One region of the Pantoea sp. USHLN298 genome, then DNA from elsewhere that is predicted to be linked to it. Evidence: predicted binding sites of a transcription regulator. Region 1 holds the regulator's gene; each other region holds the start of a gene.
The links. The regulator CRP, encoded in region 1, controls carbon source genes, mostly activating them, when cyclic AMP is high. The targets are predictions, from matches to a motif close to ATGTGANNNNNNTCACAT.
Positions count from the first base shown of each region.

Region 2: the regulator CRP is predicted to act here: its motif matches at 2,927-2,944, upstream of azuC (stress response protein AzuC).
Region 3: the regulator CRP is predicted to act here: its motif matches at 2,914-2,931, upstream of epd (erythrose-4-phosphate dehydrogenase).

Region 1 covers NZ_JBBCRO010000007.1:46,531-52,319, reverse strand. Annotated here, with positions in the region: gene WFK59_RS18225 (YccS/YhfK family putative transporter) at 1-1,784, opposite strand, end outside; gene crp (cAMP-activated global transcriptional regulator CRP) at 1,842-2,474, opposite strand; gene WFK59_RS18215 (OsmC family protein) at 2,778-3,182, shown strand; gene WFK59_RS18210 (phosphoribulokinase) at 3,210-4,079, opposite strand; gene WFK59_RS18205 (YheU family protein) at 4,141-4,359, opposite strand; gene WFK59_RS18200 (hydrolase) at 4,364-5,380, opposite strand; gene WFK59_RS18195 (LysE family translocator) at 5,441-5,789, shown strand, end outside.
Region 2 covers NZ_JBBCRO010000007.1:252,462-258,250, reverse strand. Annotated here, with positions in the region: gene mqo (malate dehydrogenase (quinone)) at 1-1,186, opposite strand, end outside; gene WFK59_RS19140 (DUF1158 domain-containing protein) at 1,763-2,005, opposite strand; gene mntP (manganese efflux pump MntP) at 2,323-2,898, shown strand; gene azuC (stress response protein AzuC) at 3,018-3,095, shown strand; gene dgcN (N-acetyltransferase DgcN) at 3,348-4,355, shown strand; gene dgcA (N-acetyl-D-Glu racemase DgcA) at 4,357-5,322, shown strand; gene WFK59_RS19120 (ABC transporter ATP-binding protein) at 5,339-5,789, shown strand, end outside.
Region 3 covers NZ_JBBCRO010000006.1:158,543-164,331, reverse strand. Annotated here, with positions in the region: gene WFK59_RS16480 (M48 family metallopeptidase) at 1-544, opposite strand, end outside; gene tkt (transketolase) at 816-2,810, shown strand; gene epd (erythrose-4-phosphate dehydrogenase) at 3,120-4,139, shown strand; gene pgk (phosphoglycerate kinase) at 4,191-5,354, shown strand; gene fbaA (class II fructose-bisphosphate aldolase) at 5,460-5,789, shown strand, end outside.

The DNA of each region.
Region 1 (5,789 bases):
ATCGTCATCGCATTGATGTGCTCAACAATGAACTGGCTATGGGTGACCCACAGCCGCATATCCTTGAGATACTGGGCGTTAAAAGCCGGTTCCTGCATCGCCTGGTTCAGGGAGTTAAACAGCGCATTGTGCGCCTGATTAACCCGTACCCGCTGATAAGCGAGCTTCTCCGGCGACTGTTCCGCGCCCAGCAGCAGCCGCAGCGCATCCTGGTAAGTTTCCAGCGCGTCATGGGCGTTCTGTCGCAGCAAGCCGCTCTGCCACTGCGGCCAGAGCCACAGCATCCCGCCGAAGGCGATCAGGCAGCCCATCAGGGTATCCATCAGGCGCGGCAGCAGGAACTGCGCGCCATTCAGCGACAGCAGTTGCAGCGAGTAGACCGCCGTCACCGTGAAGCCAATCATCGACCAGCCGTAAAACTGGCGGGTAAAGCGGTAGCTGATAAAAGTGATCACCAGCATGATCATCAGCACCAGCGACTCCGGTACCGCGAGACGTAAGGTGGCGGCGGCAATCACCAGTCCGACAAAAGTGCCCAGCGCCCGGTGCTGAATACGAACCCGGGTGGCGCTATAGCCGTTCTGGCTGACGAACATAATGGTCATCAGAATCCAGTAGGGCTTCGGAATATTGAAAAACAGCGCCAGCGCACTGCCCAGCATCAGCATCACGGCAAAACGACCGGCGGTGCGCAGTGCAGACGAACGCCAGGAAAGATAACTGCGCAGCGCCGGCAGCAGCGGCAGACGGCGCTGGCGATCGGCCATCAGGTCACGCTGATAGAGCGGCTTTTGCGTACGCAGCACCCGCGCGATGCGGTTAAAGTGATAAAGACAGAAATTTCCCACCGGATTATCAGGATGCTGGCGGGCAATTTTTTCCAGCGCGCCGAGCTGCTTCTCCATGCCAAACCGATCGGGCAACTGGTGATAGAGAATGTTATCCGCCAGCACCCGTAAGCGGGCCGAGATGGTCTGGGCATTCCAGCGGATCACCGCTTCCGCATGGCTCTGCTCCACCAGTTTCTGCACCTCTTCCGGCTGATGCAGGCTGACCGAGATATGTTCCTGCAGATCCAGCGCCACCTGAAAAGCACGGGTCAGCCGCTTATGGCTGTGATCCCGACTGGCAGACAGCATGTGCATCTGCTGGTAACAGGTGGTGATCAGATCGACCACTTTTTGCTGACGCGCCAGCAGCGGCGGCAGGGCCTTTTCCGGATCGGTCAGCTGGGTCAGCAGGGTATATTTGGCGTCGCAATAGTTGGCCAGCTCACGGTAGATCAGGCTCAGGCTTTCGCGCATCGGCTGCTCTTTCCACAGCCAGAACCAGAACCAGTTAAACAGCCCGTACCACAGCGTGCCGCCGATATAGAGCAGCGGCGGTACGTAGATCGGCATACGGCCAATCAGACTCAGCGTGAAGATGGCGGCGATCAGCGAGCCCGGCAACAGACGGCCGTGCAACGGGCTAATTTCACCGGTGACGCCCAGCAGCAGCGGCATCGCGAACAGAATCAGCGGCAAAGGAATCGCGTGCAGCGTCAGCCACTGAATCAGAAAACTGCCGAGCGCAAACAGGCTGCCGCCAACAATCAGGCGTTTGAAGAAACGTTTATGCGGGGTATCCAGACCGGCGATATTGCAACAGGCGGGGACTAACGAGAACAGCAGACCTTTTTGCAGGTCGCCAGCCAGCCAGCCCAGCGCCACTGGCAGACAGAGCACCAGCGTTTGCCGCAAGGCATAATTGACTTCAGGATGGTAAATAATTCGACGCCACATCGGCCCAACACAAACAATAACGGCGCGATGTTGCCATCACGCCGTGGGTGACAGGAATTAGCGGGTGCCGTAAACGACGATGGTTTTGCCGTGTGCGGAGATCAGGTTCTGATCTTCCAGCATCTTCAAAATACGGCCCACGGTTTCACGTGAGCAACCAACGATTTGGCCAATTTCCTGACGAGTAATTTTAATTTGCATGCCGTCGGGATGCGTCATGGCGTCTGGCTGCTTCGCCAGGTTAAGCAGAGTCTGAGCAATGCGTCCGGTGACGTCGAGGAAAGCGAGGTTACCCACTTTTTCAGACGTAACCTGCAGGCGACGCGCCATCTGCGACGAGAGTCGCATCAGGATATCGGGGTTAACCTGGATCAGCTGACGGAATTTCTTGTAGGAAATCTCCGCCACTTCGCACGCGGTTTTCGCACGTACCCAGGCGCTGCGCTCCTGACCTTCTTCGAACAGGCCAAGCTCGCCAATAAAATCGCCCTGATTCAGGTAAGAAAGAATCATCTCTTTGCCTTCTTCATCTTTAATCAGAACCGCGACGGAACCTTTCACGATGTAGTAAAGCGTTTCTGCTTTTTCACCTTGGTGAATCAGCGTACTTTTGGATGGATACTTGTGAATATGGCAATGGGACAGGAACCATTCGAGTGTAGGGTCTGTTTGCGGTTTGCCGAGAACCATTCGCTATTATCCTCTGTTGTAATCGTGCCCAAAATACAGGGGGCAGTTTTCCCTGTCAGGCGATGAAAGCTTCAAGCGTTTCCCTTACAGGAAATTATTCGGGCTGCATTCGGCGCAGTGCGCATCATTCTTCCCGGCTTCGCCATCGGGTGACGAAAAATATTTTCAGCACTGTTTGTAGCACAGCTTTTGCCGACTGTCTTCTGTTGTCTCGCTTCAGCTAACAGCGGATTTCTCTGGATTGCTGTTTACCAGGCGAAAGCGTACTCTGACGGCAAAACCGCATATTCTGGAGCGAAAATCATGCAGGCAAGAGTGAAATGGGTAGAAGGGCTGACATTCCTCGGTGAGTCGTCGTCCGGCCATCAGGTATTAATGGATGGCAATTCGGGTGATAAAGCGCCCAGCCCAATGGAGATGGTGCTGATGGCGGCGGGCGGATGTAGCGCCATCGACGTGGTTTCAATTCTGCAAAAAGGCCGCAACGATGTGGCTGATTGTGAAGTGAAACTGACCTCAGAACGTCGTGAAGAGGCGCCGCGAATCTTTACGCACATCAACCTGCACTTTATCGTTAGCGGCAAAGCGCTCCAGGATAAAGCGGTCTCACGCGCGGTGGATCTTTCTGCAGAAAAATATTGCTCGGTTGCCATCATGCTGGGCAAAGGCGTCACCATTACCCACAGCTATGAAGTGATCGAACGCTGATCTCTGCGGGGGCCGCTCTGCGGCCTCTTATTCTATTCGCTTGCCTTCCACCAGTCGCTTCACCAGTGGTCCCATGATCAACTCCATCGCCAGCCCCATCTTTCCGCCCGGCACCACCAGCGTATTAATGTGCGAGATAAACGATCCCTGCAGCATCGCCAGCAGGTAAGGGAAGTCGATATCGTCCAGCGCCTGGAAGTGGATCACCACGAAACTCTCATCCAGTGACGGAATAGCACGGGCGGCAAACGGGTTCGAGGTATCCACCGTCGGCACGCGCTGGAAGTTAAGGTGAGTGCGCGAGAACTGCGGCGTAATGAAGTTGATGTAATCTTCCATCGAGCGCACCACCGAGTCCATCACCGCTTCCCGCGAATGGCCGCGTTCGCTGGTGTCACGCACCAGCTTCTGAATCCACTCCAGGTTGACAATCGGTACCACGCCGACCAGTAAATCGACATGCTCAGCCACGTTATGCTGGGCGGTCACCACGCCGCCGTGCAGTCCTTCGTAAAACAGAATATCGGTGTTTTGCGGCAGCGGTTGCCACGGCGTAAAGGTGCCCGGCACCTGATTCCACGGAACGGCTTCGTCATAGGTATGCAGGTATTTACGCGACTGGCCCTCACCGTTGAGCCCATACTGTTTAAAGCTCTGCTCCAGCAGGCCAAAGTCATTGGCTTCCGGACCGAAGTAACTGACATGACGGCCCAGATCGCGCGCTTTGCGGATCGCCATATCCATTTCCGGCCGGGTGAAGCGGTGAAAACTGTCGCCTTCCAGTTCGGCAGCGTGCAGATCGAGCTGCTGAAAGATTTTACGGAACGCGAGGCTGGTGGTGGTGGTTCCCGCGCCGCTGGAACCGGTGACGGCAATTATCGGATGGCGTGCAGACATAAAAAAGCTCCCTGTGAGGTCGGGCCATGGGCATTGTTACCATGAATTGCCGATCGGCGCATCAGCCGCGAAATTCTTTGCGCGGCATAATATTGACCGATTCATGCAGCTCCGACCACACCAGCACCACTTCACCGGTTTCCAGCTGGCGGCGGACGTCAGCCACTTTTTCGTTCAGGCTGCGCTCCTGCTCGCCGTAGTCGGTGCCTTCACGCAGCACGAAGGTTTCAATCAGATTTTCGAGGGTCTCAGGTGAGACCTGTTGCCAGGGAATAATCACAACGTCAGGTATCCAGAAAAGGGGTCATCCATTGGGGTATGCGCTGTTCAAGCCACATTTCGGGCTGGCGCAATGTCCCGCCGACAAAGCCAACGTGACCGCCGTGTGGGGTCAGCTGATAAGTAATAGTGGCAGATAATTGGCTGCTGTGCGGTATCACCTCATCACTCATGAACGGGTCATCTTTGGCATGAATGATCAGCAGCGGCTTAGCGACCTGTTTCAGCCAGGGCAGGGCGCTGGCACGCCGATAGTAATCAGCGGCATCGATAAAACCGTGGGCGCGAGCGGTGATCGCATCATCGAAGTCACGCAGACGCCGCAACGCTTTCAGTTGCGCCAGATTGACCGGCAACGTTTCTGGCCAGGCGTGCAGTTTGCGCCGCGCATTCTTCTTTAGCTGGGCCAGCAGGTAGTATTGATAAAAGCGCGAGAAACCGCGCTCCAGTCTGATGCTGCACGGTTCCAGCATCAGCGGCGCAGAGACAATGACGCCGGCATCAACCGGCGCATCCGACCCCTGCTGGCCCAGCAGACAACCCAGCATATTGCCGCCCAGTGAAAAGCCCACCGCGACGGTCGGAACCCGGCCCCAGCGGGATTGCAGCCAGTGCAGGAAATAGCGCGCATCTTCGGTTTCGCCGGAGTGATAGATGCGGTTCTGCCGGTTAGGTTCGCCGCTGCAGCCGCGGAAATGCATCACCACCGCCAGCCAGCCACGCGCGCGGCAGATCGCCATCAGCCCGTGGATATAGGGGCTGTGGAAGCTGCCTTCCAGCCCGTGAAACAGCACTACCCGGGGTTTATGCAGCGCCCGCTGCGGATCTTCACTCCAGGCGAGATCGACAAAATCGCCATCGGGCAGATCGAGACGCTGCCAGTGCGGATCGACGTTGATCTGCCGCCGCAACAGACGGGGCAACACCGTTTGCAGATGGGCATTGCGCAGACCCGCTAACGGGATAAATTGATCGGTGTCGGGTCCGGTGAATTTCATTCGGTAAAAGCTTGTCTGATCCATATCACACTGTTAGCTTCGATAGGTTTTTTGCTTGCTGGGGGTGAGGAGCACCCGATTGCTATGGAACTCAGTCTTTTCTTGTCGATGTTAGGATTCCTTTGGGTCGCCGCGATCACGCCAGGCCCTAATAATATGTTACTTACCGCAGGCGGTGCCAATTTTGGCTTTCTGCGTACGCTTCCCCTGATGATTGGCATCATGATCGGCATGCAGGTGATGCTGCTGATGGTGGCGTTTGGCGTCGGCGGGCTGATTCTGCTCTATCCCTCGCTGCATCTGGTGCTGAAAATCGCCGGTAGCCTCTACCTGCTGTGGCTGGCCTGGAAAATTGCCACCGCCAGCTATGAAAAACTGGATACCGATCAGGTGCCGGTTAAACCGATGCCGTTCTGGCAGGGTGGCTTACTGC
Region 2 (5,789 bases), 210 kb from region 1:
CATCCATCCGATCGCGATCGCTTTGCAGCACCTGATCCATCAGGTATTTCACCAGATCAAAACTTTTCAGCCCCACTTTCACCATCGGCAGCATGTTGCTGCTGTTGAGCGAGGTGAACATATCCAGCAGTGAACCCTGCTTGAGGAATTTGGTGGAGAAGGTAGCAAACGGCCCGAACAGCAGCACCTGTTTGCCATCCAGCACGCGGGTGTCAACGTGCGGTACCGACATCGGCGGTGCGCCGACGCTGGCTTTACCGTAGACCTTGGCCATGTGCTGCGCCACCACCTGCGGATTTTCCGTCACCAGGAATGAGCCGCCGACCGGGAAACCTGCATAACCATTAGCTTCCGGCACGCCCGCTTTCTGCAACAGCGGCAGCGCCGCGCCGCCTGCACCGATAAAGATATTTCGGGCGGTCAGCGTCCGGCGGGAACCGCTTGCCAGACACTGCAGGGTAACCTGCCAGCGGCCATCGCTCAGGCGCGTCAGCTCACGCACTTCCTGACGCAAACGCAGACGGAAATTGGCTTTCTTCTCTAAGGAGGCGATCAGCTGGCGTGTGACTTCACCGAAGTTGACGTCGGTCCCCATTTCGGTCCAGGTTGCCGCCACTTTCTGGCTGCGATCGCGGCCATTCATCACCAGCGGGATCCACTTCGCAATCTGCTGCGGATCTTCGGAGTAGGCCATGCCACGGAACAGCGTGCTTTTCTGCAGCGCCTGGAAGCGTTTGCGCAGGAAGCTGACATTGTCGTCGCCCCAGACAAAGCTCATGTGCGGCGTGCTGTGAATGAAACTTTTGGGATTGCGCAGATTGCCCTTCTGCACCTGAGAGGCCCAGAACTGACGGGAAATCATAAAGGATTCGTTGATCGTCACCGCTTTGGAGATGTCGATGCTGCCATCGGCCTGCTGTGGCGTATAGTTCAGCTCAGCCAGCGCGGCATGGCCGGTGCCAGCATTGTTCCAGCCGTTGGATGATTCTTCTGCCACGCTGTCCAGCCGCTCTACCATTTCGATAGACCAGTCCGGCTCTAATTCCTGCAGCCATGCGCCGAGGGTGGCGCTCATCACGCCTGCGCCAATCAGCAGCACGTCAACGTCTTTGCGCTCCTGCGCGGTAGTGGTGTCCTTTGCCATGGCACTCATCGCGAGCGCAAGGTTTATAGCTGAATTGCACATGAGGCGACATCTCCTCTTCTGTTGACCTGAAGCTCAACAGTTTTGCAGGCGAAATAGTCACGCTTCTTTCGAGCGCGTTGCGCTATTTCTCAAAGGTTAAGAGTCAGGTATAGGTTAAAGCGGTGATAACGGGTTAACTGCACGTTATGCTTTGTCATCCGAATATAACATTCTCGCATCTGAATTAAACATTTGTTTATTTTTTAAATGCAGAAATGATTCAGCATAAGAATTAATCATAGCGGCACGAAGGGTATAAGTGATTTTTTATCGATAACTCAGTGAGTTAACTGAATAGATTGTTGCAGGAAAGCGCCATTATGGTGCAGCGTCCAAAGAAGGGGTAACGAGGAGGAATTATTTAATTCACTGAATTTAAGGCAGTTATTGTTGGGTAAGGAATAGTCTAAAAGTTCATCAGTCGCGGTTTCGGGCGCTCAGTGTAAAAATAATGTTACATTTTTGTGAGGATGAAATGCTCGGCAACCCTGTGCGTGGTCGTTAACGGCAAGCGGCAAAACCGCCAGGTCTGCAATAGACCATCGCCGTTCAGCCAGCTTACCCTGAGGGTCTGTCTCAGCTCCTGAACCAGCGACGCCAGACAAAGCGAATCACAAAAAACTCCACCGTACCCAGCAGTAAAAACCAGATGCAGAACACCACCGTGTAGAGCTGGCTCAGATCCTGTAAATGGAATGTCTGCAACAGATGTTGCGCCACCGCCAGGCTGAAGGCTGGCGCAGGCAGCAGCAGGGCAGAGAGAAACCCCAGCAATAAAATGCCGCCAGGCACGATCAAAGATTCAAACGGGTTATTCATAACGGGCATCCGGTAATAATAAGCCCGGCATTTTCCGGCAATCCGCGCCTGGGTTCAATCAGGGAATGCGGCGGGTCAGGCGAAACCTGCCCGCTATCACGCAGGAAAAGTGCCAGAAAATGCTTTGCCACCATCGACTTAGCGCGAAACATAGCGAATGATAAAAGTTATAGCCTTTGCTATACTTAAATCCATGATTTTACTGTCTTTTTATCTTTGCGGTTGCATGGTAGACTGCGCGCACTTTTTCATTACTGAACACTTTGTGTGGTGAATACAGCGTGAATTGCCGCTTTTTCGCCCCAGGTGAATAAATCATGACCTTTATTGCCACCTTAATTCTTGCACTGGGTATGTCGATGGACGCGTTTGCTGCTGCACTGGGCAAAGGTGCGACATTGCATCGTCCTGGTTTTAAAGAAGCGCTGCGCACCGGTCTGATTTTTGGCTCAATTGAAGCCTTAACGCCGCTGATTGGCTGGGCGCTGGGTCTGGCCGCCAGTCGGTACATCATGGCGTGGGACCACTGGGTTGCCTTTATTCTGCTGGCATTTTTAGGTGGCCGAATGATGATGGAAGGCTTCCGTCAGACTGCGGTAACCGAACCCTGTGAAGCGCCGCAGAGCCATGGCTTTATGGTGCTGGCCACCACCGCCGTCGCGACCAGCCTGGATGCGCTGGCAGTCGGCGTCGGCCTGGCATTTTTACAGGTCAACATTATTACCACCGCTCTGACCATTGGCGCTGCCACCACCGTGATGGCGACGACCGGCGTGCTGGTGGGCCGCTTTATCGGTCCGGTACTGGGGAAATGGGCGGAAGTGCTGGGCGGTCTGGTATTGATTGCCGTCGGTTCCACCATTTTGCTGCAACACCTCGGCTACAGCGCCTGACGGGTTTTTGCGCATAAAAAGCGCAATTTTGTGATCTGGTTCAAAATTTATTGCTGATAAAACGCGCTGAAGTTATACTTTTACGGTATTTCTTCAACTAAATTTGAACCAGGTGACACATGAAACGCATTTTTAACTACGTGTTCCGCGCTTACGTCGAGACCTTCAAACACGTACCGCCGGGTGCCATGTACTAAACCGCACCCCGCAAGCAACCCTCGATAATCGCGGTCAGGGATCGACCGATGATTATCACTTTTTCTTCTGTTATGCCTCTCTCCCATCGCCCGATTGGCCCGTTCTGACAGGCTCAGCACCGGCTGCCATAAGCCACTCGTCTGACTATACCCTCAGGTTATACCCCGGCACCAAACAAGCATTCGTCACGCTGTCATCTGCATGAAATATTCAGCTCAGGCCCTATTACCTGTCTGAAAAAGAGAAACATCATGCTGATCCCTCAACCCTATTTACTCTTTCTTGGTGACGTCACCGATCCGCTGGCGGCGAAAACGGCGCGCGGCATTCAGGTCTGGCGACCGGAACAGTGCGTTGGTGAAATGTCACTGCCGGGCTGTACCGTCAGCCTCGGGCTGGAGACGCTGGATATCGCCAGTGCCAAAGCGCGCGGCGCGAAAACGCTGGTGCTGGGTACCGCCAATGCTGGCGGCTATTTGCCGTCACACTGGCTGGAAACCGTGACCGGCGCGATCAAAGCGGGTCTGAATGTGGCCAGTGGCCTGCATCACCGTCTGGTCGATGAACCGGAACTGGTGGCGCTGGCGGCAGAACATGGCGTGTCGCTGTTCGACATCCGCCATATGCGGCCCGCGTTGACGGTCGGCAGCGGTAAAAAACGCAGCGGTAAACGGGTCCTGACGGTGGGAACTGACTGCTCCGTGGGGAAAATGTACACCTCACTGGCGCTGGAAGCGGCGATGCGCGATCGCGGCATGAAGGCGGATTTCCGCGCCACCGGCCAGACCGGGATTCTGGTAGCCGGTGAGGGCATTGCCATCGATGCGGTGATTGCTGACTTTATCGCCGGTGCCGCCGAAGCGCTTTCCCCGGCGAATGAAGAGGATCACTGGGATATCGTTGAAGGTCAGGGATCGCTGTTTCATCCCTCTTATGCTGGCGTCAGCATGGGGCTGATCCACGGGGCGCAACCGCACTGGCTGGTGATGTGTCATGAGATGGGGCGTCCGCATATGCGCCACCTGCCGCATCAGCCGATGGTCAGCCTGGCGGAGTGCGTAGAGGCCAATCTGCGGGCGGCCAGCGTCACCAGTGACGCGGTGAAGCTGGCCGGATTCGCCATCAATACTTCCGGTTACAGTGAACAGCAGGCGCGCGACTATTGCGCTGAGGTCAGCGCAGAATTTGGCGTGCCGGCCACCGATCCGGTGCGGTTTGGTATCGACGCCATCGCCGCGCGATTGCAGGAGCATGGCTGAGATGCGGCGTATGCAGATCGCGGTGGCTGAACTGCCGCTGGCGAAACCCTTCGCGATTTCACGCGGTACCCGCACGGCCGTCACGGTCATTCGCGTGACGCTGGAGCAGGACGGTTTTATCGGTCTTGGCGAGTGTACGCCGACGCCGCGCTACGGCGAAAGTATCGCCAGCGTCAGCGCGCAGCTGGCGGCGCTGCAGAACGAAATCGAAGCCGGACTGAGTCGTCCGGCTTTACAGACCCGACTGGCAGCGGGCGCGGCACGTAATGCGCTGGATTGTGCGCTGTGGCGGCTCGATGCGGCCCGCAACCGGGAAACGCTCTGGCAGCAAACCGGCAGCGAAAAGCCCGCTTCGGTGGTGACCGCAGAAACCCTGAGTCTGGACAGCCTTGACCGGATGGCGAGTGCCGCGGCGGAGGCCGTATCACGCGGTGCGCTGCTGCTGAAGATCAAACTCGACGCGCATCTGATTGTGGAAAAAGTCGCGGCCATTCGCGCGGCGGCTCCGCAGACAACGCTGATTATCGACGCCAACGAGGCCTGGCACGGCCTCGACCTGCCCGCGCTGTTCAGCGCTTTGCAGGCTTATGAGATCGCGATGATTGAGCAGCCGTTACCGGCGGGTCAGGATAGCGACTTACGGCATTTTCCCCATCCAATTCCCCTGTGCGCCGATGAAAGCTGCCATAGCGTGGCGGACATTGCCGCGCTGCGCGATCGCTACCAAATGATCAACATCAAACTCGATAAGTGCGGCGGGCTGACCGAAGCGCTGGCGATGGTCGCCGCTGCACGGCAGCAGCAAATGCGGCTGATGGTTGGCTGTATGCTCGGCTCGTCGCTGGCGATGGAGGCGGCGCTGCCGGTGGCGATCAGCGCCGAATATGTCGATCTCGACGGCCCAATCTGGCTGGCGGCAGACAGCTCGCCTTTTCTCTCCTATTCGCAAGGCCGTATCTGGCTTTAACGCACCCGGAGCAACGATGACGGACACTTCTTCTCTTCGCCCGACCGCCCCGACCGCCACGGCACCGGTGCTCGCCATTCAGGATCTTTGCGTCAGTTTCCGCGGACGCAGCGGCGTGCATCGGGCACTGAATGGCGTGTCGTTTGAGATTCATCCCGGCGAAATCGTCGCGGTGGTGGGCGAAAGCGGGTCGGGAAAATCCGTCACCTCGCTGGCGATTATGGGGCTGTTAGCCGCCTCAGCACGCACCGAACGTGGAGCCATCCTGTTTCGCGATCGTCGCGGAAAACAGCACGATCTCAGCACCCTCAGCGAAGAACAGCGGCGAACGTTACGTGGCCGCGAAATGGCGATGATTTTTCAGGAGCCGATGACCTCGCTGAATCCGGTATTGCGGGTCGGCGATCAGCTGACCGAAGCGCTGCGTGACCATCAGCTGTGTGATAAAGCGCAGGCGACGGCGCGAG
Region 3 (5,789 bases), on a different contig from region 1:
CGTTGACCAGTTTTTCGCCCATTTCCCCCAGCTGCGACTGCGACAGCGATCCAATCACGCCGCCCACTGACGCCGCTGCGGTCCGGGCGGCGGTGGTGGCATAAGCCAGCTGCATCGCTTTACGCGTATGACCTAACGCGACGTGGCCCATCTCATGGCCCAGCACGCCTTCCACTTCATTGTCCGTCATCATATCCATCAGGCCGCTGTAGACACGGATACAGCCGTTTGCCATCGCCCAGGCGTTGACATCTTTGGTCTGGTACACCTTGTAATTGGCCGGTACGCCATTGATGTTGTCGCCCAGCGCGGCGGCGATCTTGTTCAGACGCTGCTGGTATTCGCTGCTGGCAGGTGCAATCTGGTTCTCTTTATCCATCTGCTCACAGGATTGATCGCTGAGCTGCTTCACCTGATCATCGCTCAGGGTATAGGCCTGATAGGCCTGCGCGCCCGACTGCATCAACGCATTATTGTCTAAACCCTGACAGCCGCTCAGCAGCGTTGCCAGCCCAAGAGCTAACACAGTTTGTTGGATTTTCATTCCATATCCCATTCATAACAAGGTAAGAAAAACAAACACCTGAAACACCGCCAGATGTTTAAACGATTCGGTTATAGCGCGCCATCCGGCACTTTGCTAGCAGACATCGCCGGAAAAGCCAGACGAAGCGGGCACATTTAGCGTTTTACGGCATGTACTTTTGCCATGATTTTCATGTACATTGATCTGCAACTTTTTCCTTGTTTTGCCCGATAACTGATTAATAACAATAAGTTAAGGCGCGAAGCATTAATCCGACCTGGAGTAGAAAATGCCCTCTCGTAAAGAGCTTGCCAACGCCATTCGCGCGTTAAGTATGGATGCAGTACAGAAAGCTAAATCGGGACATCCGGGTGCCCCGATGGGCATGGCGGACATCGCTGAAGTACTGTGGCGCGGCTACCTGAATCACAACCCAACTAACCCGCTGTGGGCTGACCGCGACCGCTTCGTGCTCTCCAATGGTCACGGCTCAATGCTGATTTACAGCCTGCTGCACCTCACCGGCTACGATCTGCCGATGAGCGAACTGGAAAACTTCCGCCAGCTGCACTCAAAAACTCCAGGTCACCCGGAATATGGCTACACCGCAGGCGTTGAAACCACCACCGGCCCGCTGGGCCAGGGCATCGCGAACGCGGTCGGTTTCGCCATTGCTGAGCGTACGCTGGCGGCGCAGTTCAACCGTCCGGGCCATGACATCGTAGACCACAATACCTATGTCTTCATGGGTGACGGTTGCATGATGGAAGGGATTTCACACGAAGTCTGCTCGCTGGCCGGTACCCTCAAGCTGGGCAAACTGGTGGCGTTTTATGATGACAACGGCATCTCCATCGACGGTCACATTGATGGCTGGTTTACGGATGACACCGCAAAACGCTTTGAAGCCTACGGCTGGCACGTAGTGCGTGGCGTTGATGGTCACGATGCTGATGCGATTGCCAAAGCGATCGACGAAGCGAAAAGCGTCAGCGATAAGCCGTCGCTGCTGATGTGCAAAACCGTTATCGGTTTCGGTTCACCAAACAAAGCGGGCACCCATGATTCACACGGCGCACCGCTGGGCGATGATGAAGTGGCCCTGACCCGCAAACAGCTGGGCTGGGAACACGCACCGTTCGTTATCCCTTCTGATATCTACGCTGAGTGGGACGCGAAAGAAGCGGGCCAGGCGAAAGAAGCGGCCTGGGATAAGAAGTTCGCAGCCTATGCGCAGGCGCATCCAGAGCTGGCAGCCGAGTTCAAACGTCGCGTCAGCAACGAACTGCCGGCTAACTGGCAGCAGGAGTCGCAGAAGTTCATCGAGCAGCTGCAGGCTAACCCGGCCAAAATCGCCAGCCGTAAAGCGTCACAGAATGCCATCGAAGCCTTTGGTAAAATTCTGCCGGAATATCTGGGTGGCTCAGCCGATCTGGCTCCCAGCAACCTGACCATCTGGTCTGGCTCTAAGCCAATCAATGAAGATGCCGCCGGTAACTACATCCATTACGGCGTGCGTGAATTTGGTATGACCGCGATTGCGAACGGTCTGGCACTGCACGGTGGTTTCCTGCCATACACCGCGACCTTCCTGATGTTTGTTGAATATGCGCGTAACGCAGCGCGTATGGCAGCACTGATGAAGATCCGTCAAATCATGGTTTATACCCACGACTCAATCGGTCTGGGTGAAGATGGCCCGACGCATCAGCCGGTCGAGCAGATGGCCAGCCTGCGTACCACGCCGAACATGAGCCTGTGGCGTCCGTGTGACCAGGTGGAATCGGCGGTGGCGTGGAAATATGCCATCGAGCGCAAAGATGGCCCGACAGCGCTGATCTTCTCTCGTCAGAACCTGGCGCAGCAGGAACGCAGCACTGAGCAACTGGCTGACGTGGCGCGCGGGGGTTACGTGCTGAAAGATTGCGACGGTACGCCTGAAGTGATCCTGATCGCTACCGGTTCAGAAGTTGAACTGGCAGTAGGCGCGTGGGATAAACTCACCAGCGAAGGCCGTAAAGTTCGCGTCGTCTCTATGCCGTCGACTGATGCATTCGACAAGCAGAGTGACGCTTACCGTGAATCCGTTCTGCCGAAAGCCGTTAGCGCACGCGTGGCTATCGAAGCGGGTATCGCCGATTACTGGTTCAAATATACCGGTCTGAACGGCGCTATCGTCGGCATGACCAGCTTCGGCGAATCTGCTCCGGCCGATCAGCTGTTTGAAATGTTCGGCTTCACCGTCGACAACGTGGTCGCCAAAGCGAAAGCGCTGCTGGCGTAATCGCCGTCAGGCGGGGTGATAGCCGCCTGATTAAATAAAGGGACGCGTCAGGCGTCCCTTTTGCTGTTTTATTCCTGTAGTAATAATGCACTTTTGCTCTGTTTTGTGACGCAGATCCAAATATAAGCAGTCCGATTGATCACAATCATTCCTGTTATTCCTTCCATCCATTATTGTGGCTGAACCGTTTCAGTTACCGGGCAAATCACCCCGGTTTCAGACAATGCCGGGTAAGATTCTCCTGTACAAACTACAGCGAAGCGCTCAGGCTAACGGCACGTTTTTTCCGTCTGACGTGGCAGGAGAGAGATGACCATACGGGTAGCAATAAACGGGTTTGGCCGTATTGGACGCAACGTATTGCGCGCGCTGTATGAAACCGGCCGTCGGGCTGAGATCAGCGTGGTCGCCATTAATGAGCTGGCTGAAGCCACCGGCATGGCGCATCTGCTGAAATATGACACCAGCCATGGCCGTTTTGCCTTTGACGTACGTCAGGAGCGCGATGTGATGTGGGTCGGGGGCGATACGCTGCGCATTTTACATCGGGCTGAGATTGCCGATCTGCCGTGGCGCGAACTCGATGTCGACGTGGTGCTGGATTGCACGGGCGTCTATGGCTCACGCGCCGATGGCGAAGCGCATCTGCAGGCGGGCGCGAAGAAAGTGCTGTTCTCGCATCCTGGTGGCAACGATCTCGACGCCACCGTCGTCTATGGCGTTAACCAGCAGTTGCTGAAAGCCACCGATTGCCTCGTTTCAAACGCTTCCTGTACCACCAACTGCATTATTCCGGTCATCAAACTGCTGGATGACGCCTTTGGCATTGAATCCGGCACCGTCACTACGATCCACTCGGCGATGCACGATCAGCAGGTGATCGACGCTTATCACAGCGATCTGCGCCGTACCCGCGCGGCCAGCCAATCGATCATTCCGGTGGATACCCGTCTGGCGGCCGGCATTACCCGTATTTTTCCGAAATTCAACGATCGCTTTGAAGCGATTGCTGTGCGCGTGCCGACGATTAACGTGACGGCGATTGATCTCAGCGTTTCTGTACGTCAGCCAGTGAAGGCGTGTGAAGTTAACGCCTTGTTGCAAAGCGCGGCAGAAGGGGCATTTCGTGGTATAGTTGACTATACAGAATTACCGTTAGTCTCAGTCGATTTTAACCATGATCCGCACAGTGCCATTGTGGACGGCACCCAGACGCGGGTCAGCGGTCAACACCTGATCAAGACGCTGGTCTGGTGTGACAACGAATGGGGCTTTGCTAACCGAATGCTCGACACGACGTTAGCGATGGCCGCAAGCGGTTTCAGGTAGGGCGCGGTTTGCGCCCGGCAAAACTTATGAGAATCAACGAGAGGGTTCACCATGTCTGTAATTAAGATGACCGATCTGGATCTTGCTGGCAAACGCGTTCTGATCCGCGCCGATCTCAACGTACCAGTGAAAGAAGGGAAAGTGACGTCTGATGCACGTATCCGTGCTTCACTGCCTACCATCGAAGCGGCGTTGAAACAGGGCGCGAAAGTGATGGTTACCTCTCACCTGGGTCGTCCGACCGAAGGTGAATACACCGAAGAGTTCTCGCTGCTGCCGGTAGTTAACTACCTGAAAGAGAAGCTGAGCGGCACCAATGTGACCCTGGCAAAAGATTACCTCGACGGCGTTGAAGTGGGCGCTGGCGAACTGGTGGTGCTGGAAAACGTTCGCTTTAACAAAGGCGAAAAGAAAGATGACGAAGCGCTGTCTAAAAAATACGCTGCCCTGTGCGACGTGTTCGTGATGGATGCATTCGGCACCGCGCACCGCGCGCAGGCTTCTACCCACGGCGTCGGCAAATTTGCCCCTATCGCCTGTGCCGGTCCGCTGCTGTCAGCAGAGCTGGAAGCGCTGGGTAAAGTGATGAGCAACCCGGAGCGTCCGCTGGTCGCAGTCGTGGGCGGTTCTAAAGTCTCTACCAAATTTGACGTACTGCAGTCGCTGGTGAAAATTGCTGACACCGTTATCGTCGGTGGCGGCATCGCCAACACCTTCGTGGCGATCGACAACAACGTCGGCAAATCACTGTATGAGCCAGACTTCGTTGAAGCGGCGAAAGGCCTGCGTGACCAGTATGGCATTCCGGTTCCAACCGATTCCCGCGTTGGCACGGAATTCTCTGAAACTGCCCCGGCAACCGTGAAAAAGGTTTCGGAAGTAGCGGATAACGAAGAGATTATGGACTTCGGTGACGAAACCGCTCAGGCGATGGCGGCCATTCTGAAGGATGCGAAAACCATCCTGTGGAACGGTCCGGTTGGCGTCTTTGAGTTCCCGAACTTCCGTAAAGGTACCGAAATCGTGGCAAACGCCATTGCTGACAGCGAAGCGTTCTCTGTTGCCGGCGGCGGTGACACCTTAGCGGCCATCGATCTGTTCGGTATCGAAGATAAAATTTCCTACATCTCGACCGGTGGCGGCGCATTCCTGGAGTTCGTGGAAGGCAAAAAACTGCCAGCCGTTGCCATGCTGGAAGAGCGTGCGAAGCAGTAATCCTTTGGGGGCGATGCCGGGTGGCATCGCCTGAAGTCTTGCCCGTCAGGGCGTTTAAATCGAGGTCCCCAATGGGGATCAACGGTCACGAAACAGGACACAATCATGTCTAAAATTTTTGATTTCGTAAAACCCGGCGTTGTCACTGGTGATGACGTACAGAAGATCTTCAAAGTTGCGAAAGAGAACAAATTCGCACTGCCAGCTGTAAACTGCGTCGGTTCCGACTCTATCAATGCGGCACTGGAAGCAGCGGCGAAAGTTAAAGCGCCGATCATCATCCAGTTCTCTAACGGCGGTGCCGCATTTATCGCCGGCAAAGGCTTCAAGACTGAAAAACCACAGGGCGCTGCCATTTTCGGTGCTATCGCTGGCGCACACCATGTGCATCTGATGGCTGAGCAGTATGGCGTGCCGGTTATCCTGCACACTGAC